4 regions of the Geobacillus sp. FJAT-46040 genome follow, and region 4 is predicted to be linked to each of the others. Evidence: predicted binding sites of a transcription regulator. Region 4 holds the regulator's gene; each other region holds the start of a gene.
What was found. Region 4 encodes Rex, which represses fermentation and respiration genes when NADH is low (regulators of the CRP and FNR family bind a similar motif). Its sites were predicted from a motif close to TTGTGAAATATTTCACAA; they were not measured.

Region 1 (4,212 bases), 520 kb from region 4:
AAAAATGCCCAAGCTGCCGGAGCGCTTCTTCGCTCATTCGCTCCGGCGTCCATGGCGGGTTCCATGTCACTTGGACGCGCACGTCACGGATGCCGTCAATGTGCTCAAGCGCCCGTTTGACGCCGCCGGCGATCGAGTCGTGAAGCGGGCAGCCGGGGGTCGTGAGCGTCATCAGGACATTGATATGCCCATCTTCGATTTTTAAGTCATAAATCAACCCTAAATCGACGACGTTAATGCCGAGCTCCGGATCAAGGACCGTTTTCAGCTGTTGAATGGCAAGTTCGCGGACATCCATCGTTCTTTTCCTCCTCATTCGCTTATTTTCGGAAGACCGTTAAAATCGTTCCGGCAAAGGCAACGCTTAATCCAGCCAACAGCACTTGAGTGATGGCGAACAGCGGCACGCTCGCGACAGCAAGCGCAACGGCCGCCAGCGCGAGGGCGATGAGCCATAGGCGGCATTGGACGGTGACGGCTCGCTCATTCATCATTTGTTTTAACGTCGGCACGTTTTGTTGGCCGACTTTTTCGCTGTAGCGATGCGTCCACCATAAAAACGGCACGATTTTGAACAAATAGCCGACGATGCTGAAGAGAATCCAGCCGACAATGAATAGATAAACAATGATGCCAAGCAGCCGTCCGCTGCCGACGACGATGGCGACAAAGGCGGCAACGTGCAGCACAAGGCCGATGACGATGGCCGAAAGCGAAAAGCGGAACGGGCGGTCAAGCGTTTTTTTCATCCGCTTTTGCAACATGGCGCGGATATGCCAGGCGAAAACAACGAATCCGCTCATGAGCAAGGCTGCACCGGCTGCAAGCCATGCGTGGCTTCGCAAGAATAAGCTGGCGAACGCCACAGCAATCCCGCTGATGTACAGCGCATAGACGTAACGCGCCGGCCGCAGCGAAAAGCCGTGGGCGAGCGAGAACATCGGCACCATTTTGTACGAAAAGCCTATGATGAGCAGTGTGAACCAGCCGCACAGCCCGAACAGCACATGCAAGCCGAACACCGTTTCATGACTGTTGGCGCCTGTGGCGGCGAAAAAGTGAAAGGCAAGCAGCCCTCCGGCGGCGCCCGTCAGCAGCAAAAACAACAAGGAAGTCGCGACAAACAGCGTCATGATCGTTTTGTTTTTTTGTTGTTTTAATGTCATCGCCATTTGCCAGACAAACAGCACGATGCCGAACAGCAGAAGCAAGCCAGGGAGAAACGCCTGGTTTGGCGTAAACGCTAAACTGGCGGCAAAGGCGACGATGCCGAGAGCGGTGATCGCAAACTGCCAAAAACCGAGCCGCTCGCTCCAAATCGGCGTCAAAAAGGCGACCGGAACGAGCTGGTACATCGCCCCCATGGCCGTCATCAATGCAAAGCCAAGCAACGCCAGGTGGGCCGCCGCCCACACGAACGGCAGCCGGAACGCGCCGCTGCTAAGTGAGGGAATCGCTCCAAGCAACATAAGCTGCGACGCGGCGAACGCCAACACGGCGAACATGATAAACGAGAACGGAAGACGGACGTCTGTTTCCGTCCCCGTGCGAGTAGGAAACACGTTGCTCATCCTTTCGTAATGCGGATTTCAAAACTGCCGTCTTCGCGTGCGACCGTCTCGTGCCGGTAGCCAAGCTCGTCAAGCTGCTCGTACAAAAACATCGGGCGGCGATCGTTAATGATCGTCAGCGTCTCCCCAGGATTCAGCTTAGCGAGGGCAGCGAGCGTCCGCATCATTGGCTGCGGCGGCTCGAGTCCGCGGTTATCGAGGATCATCGGTCATCCCCCCTGTTTGACAAACGTTACTCTCCAATGTTTTTTCTCGATTTGTTCGGCCTCGTACGTAAATCCTTTCGCTTTCATAATCGGAAACAACGGCAGCGGCTTGAACGGGGCGTGTAAAATGAACGTATCGCCCGGCTGCAGCGGCTTGATGGCGTTCATAATTTTTTCAAACGGTTCCCGCTTTTGCCGCAAATCTTCGCGTACATCGAGTTCAATCGTCACACCCATGCGCTTTCCCTCCTTTTTGACTATCATGATAATCATTTTCACTGTGGAATGTTGTGATATAGCTCACATCTTTCGGCCGAAACATGACATATTCCACTTTGGAAAAAAGGTTTCGTTTTCGTTTGAAAGGGCGGAATAGCATGTTCCAGAAAGATGGGCTTGCCGAAATGTTTGAAAGGAAACCCCATCAGCTCCATTGCGCATCCCGACCGGTGCCGGACGATGGGGAAAAAGGAGTTAGAAAAAGATTTCTTGTTCGAGCCCTTCGCGGTCAATCAAATAAAAGCCGTGTTCGTCGACGTCAATCAGCCCTTTCCGTTTCAGCTGGCTCAACGTCCGGCTGACCGTTTCCCGGGCGGTGCCGATCATGTTGGCCAGCTCGCGGTTTGTCACATGGACGGTGAGACGGTGCCACTTCCCTTGTTTGACGGCGTTCGTGCGCGTCAGCCGCAACAAAAGCAACACGATTTGTTCGTACGTATTATGGAGCACTTGCGCTTCGAGCCGGTTTTGCAAATCAACGATTTTTTCGCCCATGACGCGAAACAGTTTTATGCAAAGTTCAGGGCTCGCCATCAGCACTTGTTCGAAATCGTGGATCGGGATCGCGATCAATGTCGCTTCCTCGACCACTTCGGCGTGGGCCGGATAGGTGCCTTTTAAGAAAAAGCCGGCATGCGGAAACATTTCTCCCGTCTGCAAAATCGAAACGATTTGTTCTTTCCCGCTGAAGTCCGTTTTATAAATTTTTACCGTGCCGGAATGAATGAAATAGACTCGCTCGAGCGGGTCGCCTTGCATAAAGACAAACGTCCGCGGCTTGTAAACGCGCACGTGGGAAATGGCAACCAGCGAATCAAGCTCGTAATCGGACAGTTCACGAAACAACGGAACAGCTTTTAAGCGGTCTTTCATCCAATGGTTCGCCATGGCGTTCTCTCCTTTGGAAATGTGACAAAAGTGTGGCGGCTGTCAACAGAGCATCGATGCTTTTCTCTTTTTGAACATCCGCGCCGTTTGGCCTTTTCTGCCTTCATTGTATACATTCTCACGCCATAAAGCTGTGATATAAATCATAACGGACATTTGCCCCGGCTCACAAACCGCCGAACGATCAGCGCGCTACAATGGGGGCGAACAAACAAGAAGGAGGTTGGCTCATATGGAAGTTCATCGATCCGTTCGCCCCAACATGCGGCCGGGGCGGCAAACGACCAACAGTTTTCTCAAATCGATTCTCATTTTCACTATTGTGATCAGCTTTACCGTCCTGCTTGTCGGCGGATATTGGATTTTTAAAGAAATGGCGCCGAGGCCGAAGGAAGTGCGCAGTGAAGACGGCCAAGTGTTGATGACGAAAGAAACGATCATCGGCGGGCAGGCCGTCTTCCAAAAATACGGGCTGATGGATTACGGAACCGTGCTTGGGCATGGGTCGTATATGGGGCCGGACTATACGGCGGAAGCGTTGAAAATTTATACGGAAGGCATGCAAGATTACAAAGCAAAAGAGCGGTATCACAAACCGTTTGCCGATTTAACCGCCGATGAGAAAACGATCATCCGCGAACAAGTCATCAAGGAAATGCGAAAAAATCGCTACAACCCGGTTACGGATGTTCTCGTCCTGACAGATGCGCAAGTATACGGGTTGGAAAAAGTGCGCGACTATTACCGCGACGTGTTCACCAATGGCGATGGTTGGGGATTGAAAAAAGGATTGATCAAAGAAAGCGACATGCCAAAATCAGGCCGTGCTTGGGTCGCGGACGGCGACCAAATCCAGCAAATTGCCGACTTTTTCTTCTGGACCGCCTGGTTGTCGAGCACGCTAAGAATTGGCGACGAGATTACGTATACGAACAACTGGCCGTACTATGAGGACGCCGGCAATACGATGTCGTTTTCTGCGGTATGGTGGAGCGGCGTCAGCGTCACGGTTTTGATTTTGTTTGTCGGGATCATTTTGTATGTGTTCTATCGTTACCAATTAAGCATGCAAGAAGCGTATGCCGCAGGGAAGTTTCCGGTCATCGATTTGCGGCGGCAGCCGCTGACTCCGTCGCAGGTGAAAGCGGGCAAATATTTCGTCGTCGTATCGGCGCTCTTTTTCGTCCAAACGATGTTCGGGGCATTGCTTGCCCACTACTATACGGAACCAGACAGCTTTTTTGGCATCAAATGGATCTACGACATAT
Region 2 (4,212 bases), 1.5 Mb from region 4:
GTACGACGGCAGCCAGCCAAGCCGCGCGGCCAAGACGTTGTAATCGCCAGGGTGTGAATAGCGCGCTTTTTTGGCCAGCGGTGAGATGAGCTCATCGACCGGCCGCTCTTCATAGCGCCATTGGTCGGTCGCAAAGTAAAAGAATGACGTGCCGTTTTGCAATTTCGCTGGTCCGACCCAGTCGCGGGCGGTGGCGATTGTCTGCCATCCTTCCACCAGCCGCAGCTTTTCCTGCCCGACGTAATGGGCCCAACCGCCGCCATTCACCCCTTGGGCGCCGACGAACAAGACAAGGTTCAAGACGGCGCGGTAAATCGTATCGGAGTTGAACCAATGGTTGATCCCGGCGCCGACGATGATCATCGACCGGCCGTTTGTGTCGATCGCGTTGTCGGCAAACTCACGGGCGATTTTCACGACGAGTTCGCGGTCGACGCCGGTGATCGCTTCTTGCCATGCTGGCGTGAATGGCACCTCGTCATCGTACGAGCGGGCGACTGTGCCGCCGATGCCGCGGTCAATGCCGTAGTTGGCCAAAATCAAATCATAGACGGTCGTGACGTAAACGTCTCCTGTTACGGTTTGCACTTTTTTCACTGGAACCGCGCGTTCGATCGTTTTTCCGCCCTCAGCGGTGAAATATGGAAGCTGGATCGAGATGACTTCATCTTCGCTCCCTAAAAACGACAGGCGTGGCTCAAGCGGCTGTTCTGTTTCCTCATCAACAAGACGCAAGTTCCATTTTCCTTTGTCTTCCCAGCGAGCGCCGATCGTTCCATTCGGCACGACAAACGAGTCGGTGTTTTCATCATAGATGACCGGCTTCCATTCGGCATTGTTCGTTTGTTTGCCAAGGTCTTTCGCCAACAAGAAGCGGCCGGCCGTCCATGCGCCGCCGTTTTGTTTTAAGGTGACGACAAACGGAAAATCGGTGTACGTTTTGGCATATCGTTCAAAATATGGAACGGTCCGTTTGACGTAATATTCGTTTAAAATAACATGTCCCATCGCCATCGCCAAGGCGCCGTCCGTCCCTTGCTTCACCGACAGCCAGTCGTCGGCGAATTTTGTCGACTCGGCGTAATCTGGGCTGACGGAGACGACTTTCGTGCCGCGGTAGCGCACTTCGGCTAAAAAGTGAGCGTCCGGAGTCCGGGTGAGCGGGACGTTTGATCCCCACGTGATGATGTAGCCGGCGTTGTACCAGTCGCTCGATTCCGGCACGTCCGTTTGGTCGCCCCAAATTTGCGGCGATGCCGGCGGCAAGTCGGCGTACCAATCATAGAAGCTTAATATCGGGCCGCCCATCAGCTGCATAAACCGCGCCCCAGCGGCATGGCTGACCATCGACATGGCTGGAATCGGGGAGAAGCCGATGTTGCGGTCCGGTCCATATTTGACGACCGTATACAATAAGGAAGCGGCGACAAGCGTCAATGCTTCATCCCAGCTGACGCGCACGAATCCGCCCTTCCCGCGCGCCTGTTTGTAGCGCTTCGCTTTTTCGCGGTCTTCAACGATGCTTTTCCACGCCTCAAGCGGGTTGTTTGGATGATGGGAGAGCGCCTCGCGCCACATGTCAAGCAAGATGCCGCGGACATACGGGTATTTGACGCGCAGCGGGCTGTACATATACCATGAGAAGCTCGCGCCGCGCGGGCAGCCGCGCGGTTCAAAGTCCGGCATATCCGGCCCGGTCGACGGATAGTCGAGCTGCTGTCCTTCCCAGGTGACGATGCCGTTTTTGACGTAAATGTTCCAGCTGCACGACCCCGTGCAGTTGACGCCATGGGTCGAGCGGACGACTTTGTCGTGCTGCCAGCGGCGACGGTACGCATCTTCCCAGGCGCGGTCGCCGTAGGTTGTTTCGCTATGGCCGTCGGCTTGGCGCTCGATCGGCCGAATATATTTGAAACGGTTGGCAAGAGGGGATCGTTTTCGTTTCATTTGCTTCACTCCTTATTAGCGTTGTGTACTTTTAACTATAGCCATGATGTCAATAACGCGATGTTAACTTTGTCACACTTGGCATCATTGTCACAAATCCGTCAAAGAAACGAACAAATATTCTTTTCTGTGGTATAATGGGGAAAACGATAAAAGTTTGAGGGGATTTCGTTGCGATACTCCAGCCATGTCATTGCCACATTATGCCTCGGCGCGGCGGCGGCCGCGCATACAAAGCTGCCGTTTACCGCCGCCTATACGGCGGGGCTTGTCATCGGCAGCCTTCTTCCTGACATTGACGAGCCGTCGTCATACGTCGGCCGCCGTTCGTTCGGCGTCGCGGGGAAAGTAAAAGAAGCGTTCGGCCATCGCGGCATGACGCATTCGCTCATCGTCTGGGGGGTGCTTGCCGCCCTCGTCTGGCGCGACTCGGCGTCGCCGTTTACCGCTGGGCTCGTGCTCGGCTACTTGTTTCATATTGTGGAAGACTTTTTTTCTGTTCAAGGGGTGCCGCTGTTTTGGCCGTTTTCGTCCAAGCGGTGGAAAGTGCCGCTCTATCGGACGGGAAAAGGGATGGAGAAAGCATTGGTTGGCATCGCTTGGATCGCATTCGTCTATTTTGGCGTCAACGGCTTGTTTCACGAATGGTGGCGGTCATGGTTGTCGATGTGGTAACGGCGTCCGATCAAAAAAAAAAGGAAAAAAGAGGTGCGGTGGCGAATATAGTGAGAGGAACGGATTTGACTAGATAAGGGGGAGAGGAAGATGAGCGAACAATATCCGGTGCTCTCGGGCGCCGAGCCGTTTTACGCCGAAAACGGGCCGGTCGGGGTGCTGCTCGTGCACGGATTCACCGGCACGCCCCACAGCATGCGCCCGCTCGCTGAAGCGTATGCGAAAGCCGGCTATACCGTTTGCCTGCCGCGCTTAAAAGGGCACGGAACGCATTACGAAGACATGGAACGGACGACATTCCACGATTGGGTCGCCTCGGTCGAAGAAGGATATGGATGGCTGAAACAACGATGCCAAACCATTTTTGTCACCGGGCTGTCGATGGGCGGGACGCTCACGCTTTATTTGGCGGAACATCACCCAGACATCTGCGGCATCGTGCCGATTAACGCCGCTGTCGACATCCCGGCCATCGCCGCCGGGATGACGGGCGGGGGCGAGCTGCCGAGGTATCTGGATTCGATCGGTTCGGACTTGAAAAATCCGGATGTGAAAGAGCTGGCATACGAGAAAACGCCGACCGCTTCGCTTCTTCAGCTGGCTAGGCTGATGGCACAGACAAAAGCGAAACTCGATCGCATCGTCTGTCCGGCGTTGATTTTTGTCTCCGACGAAGATCACGTCGTGCCGCCGGGAAACGCCGACATCATCTTTCAAGGCATTTCATCGACGGAGAAAGAGATCGTCCGCCTCCGAAACAGCTACCATGTGGCGACGCTCGATTACGATCAACCGATGATTATTGAACGGTCTCTCGAATTTTTCGCCAAGCACGCCGGATAAAACGAATCGGTATATGGCTGATCCTGTTCAAAGGAGAGGCCATTTTTTGTTTGTCGGTATTTTTGTGAAAAAATATGTGGCTGTTTTGCCGGGCTTGTTCTACACTTATAAATAGCTGGAAAAAGAATAAGGGAGTTTTCTTTGTATGAATCATATCAAACCGATCGCATTGCTCGTTGAAGAAAAACGAATCGTGGATGCCCTTGCCCAGGTGCGGCCGCATTTAGAAAACATGGGATTGTTTCAATGGCGGCCGCTCATGGCGTCATGGGACAGCATCGAGCCGTTTCGGGCACTCATCCGGCTGTTTGATTATGCGCTCATGTACCGGCATAGCGGGCTTGTCGCGCGGTACGCCCACCGGAAGTTCAACACGTTGCAGACGCTCGCTTGGGTGTGTGATGAGTGGCTCGAGAACCGCCGGCCGCTCGATGTGGAAGAGGCGCTCACCCCGCGTCTTACAGAAGCGCTCGAAGGCCGGGTGGAGGAGCCGAGGGAATCGATCGCCCGGGCGGCGTTTGCGTTGGTGCGCGCTTTATTGGATATGCAGCGGATCGATGAGGCGCACGAATGGATGGATGTGGTTGCCCGCTATGAGACGGTGCCGATGCATGACAAGTGGGGCTATTTTTATATCGAGACCGGCGACCGGAAGCGCGCCGAACAGGTGATTCGCGCCGGTCTCGATGACCCGGAGCGCGGCGACATGTGCTATTTGCTGCTTTCGGATTTGTACGCTCTTGACGG
Region 3 (4,212 bases), 540 kb from region 4:
TGCTCGTTTTCGTATAGTAGGATGGAGATGGAACAAAGAGAGGCTGACCTATGACATCGTTTTGGTCACCGGTTTGGTTATCGATCAAAGTATCGCTCCTCGCCGGCTTGATTGTCGCGGTCTTAGGGACAGCGGCGGCGAAGCGGATGGCGCGCCGCCGGTTTCGCGGCAAGACGGTGGTGGAGACGGTGTTTATGTTGCCGCTCGTGTTGCCGCCGTCGGTCGTCGGTTTTTTGCTCGTCGTCTTGTTTGGCCGACATAGCCCCATCGGCCAGTGGATCGAGGCGTCGTTTCATACGACCGTACTGTTTACGCCCGGTGCCGCGGTGATGGCCGCCGTGGTCGTGTCATTCCCGCTCATGTATCAGGCGGCCAAAACCGGGCTCGAAGCGGTCGATCCAACCATTGAAGGGGCGGCGCGCATCGATGGGGCGAATGAGCGCCAAGTCTTTTGGCATATTTCGCTGCCGCTTGCCAGACACGCACTATTATCCGGAGCGGTGCTGTCGTTTGCCCGCAGCCTCGGGGAGTTTGGCGCAACACTCATGTTTGCCGGCAATATTCCAGGAAAAACGCAAACGATCCCGACCGCCGTCTATATGGCCATGGAATCGGGGCGAATGGAGTTAGCGTGGGCATGGGTGGCGGTCACGATCGGATTGTCATTCAGTTTATTGGTCTTTGCGACGAAACTCGGTCGTTTACGAGAATAAACAAAGCCGCCTGGCAACATCATGAGGCGAACGAAACAGAAAGGAGGGAGCGCGATGAGCGAGCGCAACCGAACGAACGTCATGGACCGCCTGTCCCGCCCGCTTCGCGACTTGCGGTTATCAGTGATCGACCAATGCAATTTTCGCTGCGTCTATTGCATGCCGGCCGAAGTGTTCGGGCCGAATTTTCGCTTTTTGGCGGAAGGCGAGCTGTTGACGGTCGAGGAAATGGCGCTTCTTTCGGAATGCTTTGTCGAGCTTGGCGTCGAAAAAATCCGCTTGACGGGCGGCGAACCGCTCTTAAGGCGCGATTTGGACGCGCTTGTTGCGCGGCTGTCTGCGATTCCCGGCCTGCGCGATATCGGCTTGACGACCAATGGCGTCCATTTAGTGAAATGGGCGCAGCGGCTGAAAGAAGCCGGGTTGAAGCGCGTCAACGTCAGCTTGGATGCGTTGGATGATGACATTTTCCGAAAAATGAACGGCATCGGCGTCGGCGTCACCCCGGTGTTAAAAGGCATCGAAGCCGCCCGGGCGGCGGGGCTCGGCGTCAAGGTGAACATGGTCGTCAAAAAAGGGTGGAACGACTCGCAAATCGTGCCGATGGCGGCCTATTTCAAAGAACAAGGCATTCCGCTCCGCCTCATTGAATTTATGGACGTCGGCACCACGAACGGCTGGGATTACTCCCATGTCGTGACGAAAAAAGAGATGTATGAACAAATCAACGCCATACATCCGCTCGAACCGGTTGAAAAAGCGTACTTCGGCGAAGTGGCGAGCCGCTACCGGTACGCGGGCACGAACGTAGAAGTCGGCTTTATCGCCTCGGTGACGGAAACGTTTTGCCGGAGCTGCACGAGGGCGCGCATTTCCGCCGATGGCAAGCTGTACACGTGTTTGTTTGCTTCTGAGGGCGTGTCGTTGAAAGACAAACTGCGCGCCGGCGCGGGGAAAGAAGAGCTGAAGGCGCTGATCGCCGCCATCTGGAGCGAGCGGACAGACCGCTATTCAGAAGAACGGACGGCAGAGACAGCGAAACAGCGCCCGAAAATTGAAATGTCGTATATTGGGGGATGAAGAAAAACGGGAGCGCTCTTTCCATAGAAGAAGCGATCCCGTTTTTGGTTTATGTTTTCGGAAGTGCGAATCGGCGTCTTTCTTCCTTTAAACCTTCACCGCCGCCAACACGCGCGGGAAGAGGATGTTGTTTTCCAAATGGATGTGGGTAAACAAATCGTCTTCAAGCGCGGCCAGCCGGTTGTAGACGAGGCGATACGTGCCGCACGCGTCTTCTGGCGGGGTGAAGTCGTTTGTGATTTCACGAATTTCTTTCATCAAATCACCGGCTGCGTCATGCTCATTGACCAGTTCGCGAACGGCCCGCTCGACCGCCTCCCGGTTCTCCGGCGATGGGTTGTCGGCAAATTGCAAAATGAGCGGGAACGCTCCCGTTTCCTCTTTAATGAGATGCTGCTCGAGTTCTGTTTTTAACTCATGAAACAGTTTATGCACGCGGGAAAGATGCGGATGGTGCATGCCGTGTACGCGCAATACTTTCGTGACATACGGGCTGAGCTGCGGCAGTTCCTCGTTCAAATAGCGGTGGTGCGTGTTGATGATATGATCGACCAAGTCGGCTAGCGGCGCTTCACTCCAATTTCCGGTCGGCTTGTTTTGCGCTTCCGCGTAAAGGGTGTTCAGCTCGCGAAGAAGCGCTTCGCCATCAAGTCCGAGCTCTTCGATCGCTTCTTTTAACGGACGCTGTCCGCCGCAGCAAAAATCGATGCGCCGCGCTTTAAACAAATCAGCTGCTTTCGGAAATTGAGTAACAATATCGCCAATCAATGATTGTTCAGTAAACCGCTGTTCCATTCATCATCCCTCCATTGATCCAATCGTTACAGCTTCAGCATACCGTGTTTTCCGCGAAGGTGTTGTGACGGATCTCACATACGTAAAAAAAAGTGGACATCGATCCATGTGATAAACGTCACAACAGCACGTTTCTTCTTTATCGTACAATGAAAAAAAGCAGACTTCTGCTGACTCTTTGCAGAGGCGGTGTCTGCTTTCGTGGATGAGAACGGACATGTTCAGCAGATAACATACAACGTGTTGACAACAGAAGCCAATCAAGAGAAGGAAAAGGGAAGACGGATATGTGGGCGTTGGTGAAGGGAAGGCAGTGGGAGGAGGAAAAAACAGAACTGGAGCGGCAACTCGCTGAGATGAAAGAAGAGCTCACGAGACAAAAGGAAGCCATTCATGAGACGGTGGCAGGATTGCTCGGGGAGTTGCAGGAAATCGTTCACCAGCATGAGGTGGTCAACGGGCAACACCATGTATTAGGCCAGCTGGTTGACCGAACGAAAGAAAAGGTTGATAATGTCAGTACGCTCAGCAAGTCATCATATGCGATTTCCGACCGTTTATGCGAACAAGGGAACGCATTGGTGGAGACGGCGGGTCAGATGGTCGCAGCCGCAAAAGAAGGTATCCGCATGTCGGAAGAAATGGAGCAGGCGATGGGGCGGCTCGGCAGTGAGATGGAAACGACATCGGCCGCGATGCATCGGTTGCGCGGCCGCTCGCAAGAAATTGAACAAATTGTGAAAGTGATCAAAGAAATCGCTGGCCAGACGAATTTGATCGCGTTAAACGCCTCGATCGAAGCCGCTCGCGCCGGGGAGCATGGCAAAGGGTTTTCCGTCGTCGCCGCTGAAGTGAGGAAATTGGCTGAGCATACGGCGGACAGCACGGAAACGATTCACCAGCTAACTGACGCTGTGCAGCAGGAAATCGAACGGTCGCTAGAGCAAACGGAAGCCATTTCATCTTTGATCGAAACGGTTGTCCAAATGAGCATCCATACAGCTCGCAAATGGTCGGCGATGATGGAGCTGATCGATCAAGTCGAAAATCGAGCCCAAGACGTGCTAAACTATATTCAGGAACAATACCGCTATGCGGATAAAGTGAGGAAAGAGCTCGAACAGTCCGCCGCTTTGTTTGGCGAAACGCGGGAGATGATTTTGCGGCATATTGCCGATGCGAGCGTCGTTGATGAAAAGTTGGCAGAAGGCATAAAACAGCTGCAACAATGGCAACAACGTTGAAAGAACGATATAGTTGCCGCCAGCCGTATGATCGAAAGGAGAGAGAGAGATGGTCGAAAGACGAACCCCGATTCCTGTATCGGAAGCGATTGATCGGGTGATGCGTTATGCCGGAGTGGGGGAAGAGGAAACAGTGCCGCTTCGCCAGTCGTATGGCCGCTATTTGGCCGAAGATTTGCGTGCTGACCATGATGTGCCGCCATTTGACCGCTCGCCGTATGACGGATTTGCCATTCGCGCCGCCGACTCGGAAGGAGCGGGACTTGACCATCCGGTCGAGTTTGAAGTCATTGAAACGATCGGCGCCGGGCAAGTGGCGAAGCAGCCCGTCGGCCCGTTTCAAGCGGTGCGCTTGATGACCGGGGCGCAAATTCCCCAAG
Region 4 (4,212 bases):
CCAGGGTCGGAAAATACAAGGCAAATCATCGATATCATCCGCCTGACGCCGCTGTTGGTCGTCGTCACCTCCGTCATCGGCCCGATTTTGGAAGAGCTCATCTTCCGCAAAATCATTTTCGGCTCGCTTTATGAAAAATACAACTTTTGGCTTGCTGCGCTTGTCAGTTCGCTTTTGTTTGCCATTGTCCATATGGAGCCGGAACATTTGCTTCTGTACACATCCATGGGGATGGTATTCGCGTTTTTATACGCAAAAACCGGCCGCATTTTCGTACCGATTTTCGCCCATGTCGCCATGAATACGTTCGTCGTCGTCATGCAGACGCTATTGGCCGACGAGATTGAGAAAATGATGCGCCAGTCCGAGCTGCCGCTCGCCGTTTGGAGGGTTTGGCTATGATGCGAAACCCTCGGCTGTTTTCGCTTCTGTATTTCGTCTTAGGCTCAATGTTTACGTATTTGGCCATCGAAAGTGCTCATGAAACGGTTTGGAACGTCTCCACCATCGCTTTAGCGGCGCTCGCTGCCTTTGATTTCGGCACCGCCCTTCGCCTTCTTTTCGCCTCAAAACGCTGACCCCCTTCCCGTGATTCGCGCGGGAAGGGACCAGAACATCAATCCCATGACGGCGATCATATCGTGAAAATGGAAACAAAAAAACAAGAGGCCGGCCTCAAAACCCTGTTTTGCGGCTTTTGAGACAGCCCCTTCGTTTGGCCCGGCCTTGCTCGCTTTCCTCTCAATGTTTTTCGTCCCGCCTCACTCATTGCCTTCCTGCTCGACTGCTCGCTGCGCTTTCCGATAGCCGATGCGCGCCACCCAAATGCTTCCTTCATACAAAATGGTGAGCGGAATCATGACGATCACTTGCGACAACACATCCGGCGGCGTAATGACCGCCGCTAAAATAAGCAGCGCTAAATACGCATACTTGCGGATGCGAACAAGAAGCTGCGGCGTAATAAGCCCTAAGCGGGTAAAAAACAGCACAACAATCGGAAGCTGAAATACGATGCCAAACGGCAGCACGAGCTGAAGCAAAAACTGAAAATATTCATTAATGCCGATCATTTGTTGAACCCCTAGTTGGTCAGCCAGCTGGCTCATAAATCGAACGACAAACGGAAACAAGACGAAATAAGCGAAGCTGACGCCTGCTAAAAAAAGAACGATCGACGCCGGGATATAGCTTAACGTCACTTTCCGCTCTTTTTCATACAGACCGGGGCTTACAAACGCCCAAATTTGATACAACAGCACCGGAGCCGACAGCACAGCTGCGATGACAAAGGCAAACTGAAAATACACTTTAATCGGATCGGTGAGGCGGAAGGCGTTCATGGTCAAATGCTTCGCCTCGGCCGTTCGCTGCAAATACAAAATGACATCATCGACAAAAAAGAAACTAACGACAAGCGCCGCAGCAAAAAAGATGAGCACGATGATGAGCCGTTTTCGCAGTTCACCCAGATGCTCATACACCGACATTTCTTTGTCATTCATTGTTTCTCCATCCTGCCTTGTCATCGGTCGGTTTTCGTTTCTTCGTCATCAGCGAGCCCTTTTGTGGCGTCTTTAAACTCGCGAAGCGACTGGCCGAACGACCGCCCTAATTCCGGCAGCTTTTTCGCGCCAAACAGCAACAAAATTGCAGCAACGAGCAACAAATATTTCATGTGTTGTTCTCTCCTTTTACGATGGCGATGGATAGTTTTTCAAAAAATAGACGAGCGACTGCAGCTCAATGGCTAAATCGATATGATGGACGCGAATATGGTTCGGCACGTTCAACCGCGCCGGAGTAAAGTTTAAAATGCCTTTAATTCCTTGGGCGACAAGGCGGTCGGTCAGCGCTTGAGCCGCGGCGGCCGGCACGGTTAAAATGGCGACCGGAATGTCGCCGCGAAGCCGCTCCTCCAACTCATCGAGATGATAGACCGGCACCCCGCCGACTGTCGTTCCTACTTTCCGCTCATCGACATCAAACGCCATCACGATTTTCGTATTGTTGTTTTTCGAAAAATTATAGTTTAAAAAGGCGGTGCCTAAATTGCCGACGCCAAACAAGGCGACTTCGGTCACCTCATCCTCTTCAAGCGTCCGGCGGAAAAACGACAACAAATAATTGACATTATACCCGTATCCCTTTTTACCAAGCGCACCAAAATAGGAGAAATCGCGGCGGATCGTCGCCGGATCGACTTTCACCGCCTCGCTCAACTCGGCAGAGGAGACGCGTTGCTTGCCGGAAGCGTGCAAGTTTTTCAAAAACCGATAGTAAAGCGGCAGCCGTTTGGCGGTTGCCTGCGGAATTTTCGGTTGTTCGTTGCTCATGATCTCATCCCCCAGCTAATCGGTTTTCCGTCGGTAATGGCCAGACTTCCCGCCCGTTTTTTCGACCAAATACGTCGGACCGATGACCATTCCTTTATCAAGCGCCTTGCACATATCGTACACCGTCAACGCACAGACCGAAGCGGCCGTCAGCGCTTCCATTTCCACTCCTGTGCTCCCTTTCGTTTTCACCGTTGCCGTGATGACGAGCTTATGCGCTTCTCCATCGTTTTCCCAAGCAAAAGCAATGTCCACACCCTTTAACATAAGCGGGTGACACATTGGAATAAGGTCAGCTGTCTTCTTCGCCGCCATCACCCCCGCCACTTGAGCGACGGCGAGCACATCCCCTTTCTCGATCGCATTGCTCGTCATTTTTTCGTAAATTTCCCGGCTGACAGTCACGCTCGTTTGCGCCACAGCCACTCGCACAGTATCTTCTTTGTGCGTAATATCAACCATTTTCGCGCGCCCTTGTTCATTGAAATGAGTGAACGATGACAATACAATCTCCTCCATTTATACACTATACACGATTTTTCATCATTCGTCTTTGACCGTTTTCGCGACTTACGTTAAACTATTCGCGAGGTGACGGACATGATCATTTTGCAAGTGCACGGGCTCACGAAATATTTCGGCGCTGACCTTATTTTATCGAATATAAAACTAGAAATACAGTCCCACGACCGAATTGCCCTTGTCGGCCGCAACGGAGCAGGAAAATCGACATTGTTGAAAATCATCGCCGGTGAACTCTCTTTCGACAGCGGCAAAGTCATCAAACCAAACCATATCAAAATCGGCTATTTGGCGCAAAACAGCGGGCTCGACTCGCCGCGTTCCATTTGGGACGAAATGCTTGAGGTATTCACCCCGCTTCTAGGACTCGAAAAACAGCTTGCCGAACTCAGCATGCAACTCGGCGACCCAGACGTACTCGCCGATCCAGCTCGCTATGAAAAAACGCTGAAAACGTATGACGAGCTGCAAGAACAATACAAAGAACAAGGCGGCTACCAATACGAAGCCGATATCCGCTCCGTTTTGCACGGGCTGCAGTTTTCCTCATATGATTATAAAACAACGCCGATCTCGTCGTTAAGCGGCGGACAGCGGACGCGTCTTGCCCTTGGGAAATTGCTGTTGTCCAAGCCGGATTTATTGATTTTGGACGAGCCGACGAACCATTTGGATCTTGAGACGCTCGCTTGGCTGGAGCAGTACTTGCAAGCCTATCCCGGTGCCGTCCTGGTTGTTTCCCACGACCGCTACTTTTTAGACAAAATCGTCACTGACGTATACGAACTGTCGAATGCCACGCTCAAACACTATGCCGGCAACTACAGCCGCTATTTGGAGTTGCGGGCCGAGCAATACGAACAAGAGTTAAGACGGTACGAGAAACAGCAAGAAGAAATCGCCCGACTCCAAGACTTCATCCAGCGCAACATCGCCCGTGCCTCGACGGCCAAACGGGCGCAAAGCCGGCGAAAGCAACTGGAAAAAATAGAACGGCTCGAACGGCCTGTCGGCGATGAAAAATCAGCCTCCTTTTCGTTCTCGATCGATCGACCGAGCGGCTATGAAGTGCTCACCGCTGAAGACATAGCCGTTGGCTATGGCGACGGTGCACCCATCATCCGCCAAATCAGCTTCCGCATCACGCGCGGCGAAAGCGTCGCCCTAGTCGGGCCGAACGGCATCGGCAAGTCGACATTGCTGAAGGCGATCGCCCGAAAACTCCCTATCCAAACAGGAGAGCTCCGCTACGGCGCAAACGTCCAAATCGGCTATTACGATCAAGACCAAGCTGATTTGTCATCGAACAAACGGGTGCTTGACGAGCTGTGGGACGCCTACCCCGAAAAGACAG

Region 1: the regulator Rex is predicted to act here: its motif matches at 2,066-2,083, upstream of CD000_RS11505 (DUF2249 domain-containing protein).
Region 2: the regulator Rex is predicted to act here: its motif matches at 2,008-2,025, upstream of CD000_RS06240 (nitrate reductase subunit alpha).
Region 3: the regulator Rex is predicted to act here: its motif matches at 2,695-2,712, upstream of ric (iron-sulfur cluster repair di-iron protein).

The regions. Positions count from the first base shown of each region.
Region 1 covers NZ_NISS01000001.1:2,174,619-2,178,830, reverse strand. The annotation lists gene CD000_RS11520 (metal-sulfur cluster assembly factor) at 1-298, opposite strand, end outside; gene CD000_RS11515 (hypothetical protein) at 321-1,571, opposite strand; gene CD000_RS11510 (DUF2249 domain-containing protein) at 1,568-1,777, opposite strand; gene CD000_RS11505 (DUF2249 domain-containing protein) at 1,781-2,014, opposite strand; gene CD000_RS11500 (Crp/Fnr family transcriptional regulator) at 2,252-2,944, opposite strand; gene CD000_RS11495 (nitric-oxide reductase large subunit) at 3,177-4,212, shown strand, end outside.
Region 2 covers NZ_NISS01000001.1:1,183,211-1,187,422, forward strand. The annotation lists gene CD000_RS06240 (nitrate reductase subunit alpha) at 1-1,947, opposite strand, end outside; gene CD000_RS06245 (metal-dependent hydrolase) at 2,119-2,622, shown strand; gene CD000_RS06250 (alpha/beta hydrolase) at 2,713-3,465, shown strand; gene CD000_RS06255 (bacteriocin-processing peptidase family protein) at 3,611-4,212, shown strand, end outside.
Region 3 covers NZ_NISS01000001.1:2,155,119-2,159,330, reverse strand. The annotation lists gene modB (molybdate ABC transporter permease subunit) at 51-713, shown strand; gene moaA (GTP 3',8-cyclase MoaA) at 768-1,793, shown strand; gene ric (iron-sulfur cluster repair di-iron protein) at 1,881-2,588, opposite strand; gene CD000_RS11385 (methyl-accepting chemotaxis protein) at 2,876-3,832, shown strand; gene CD000_RS11380 (molybdopterin molybdotransferase MoeA) at 3,882-4,212, shown strand, end outside.
Region 4 covers NZ_NISS01000001.1:2,698,051-2,702,262, forward strand. The annotation lists gene CD000_RS14305 (CPBP family intramembrane glutamic endopeptidase) at 1-402, shown strand, start outside; gene CD000_RS14310 (YdiK family protein) at 399-578, shown strand; gene tatC (twin-arginine translocase subunit TatC) at 762-1,505, opposite strand; gene tatA (twin-arginine translocase TatA/TatE family subunit) at 1,526-1,678, opposite strand; gene CD000_RS14330 (redox-sensing transcriptional repressor Rex) at 1,695-2,336, opposite strand; gene moaC (cyclic pyranopterin monophosphate synthase MoaC) at 2,352-2,840, opposite strand; gene CD000_RS14340 (ABC-F family ATP-binding cassette domain-containing protein) at 2,937-4,212, shown strand, end outside.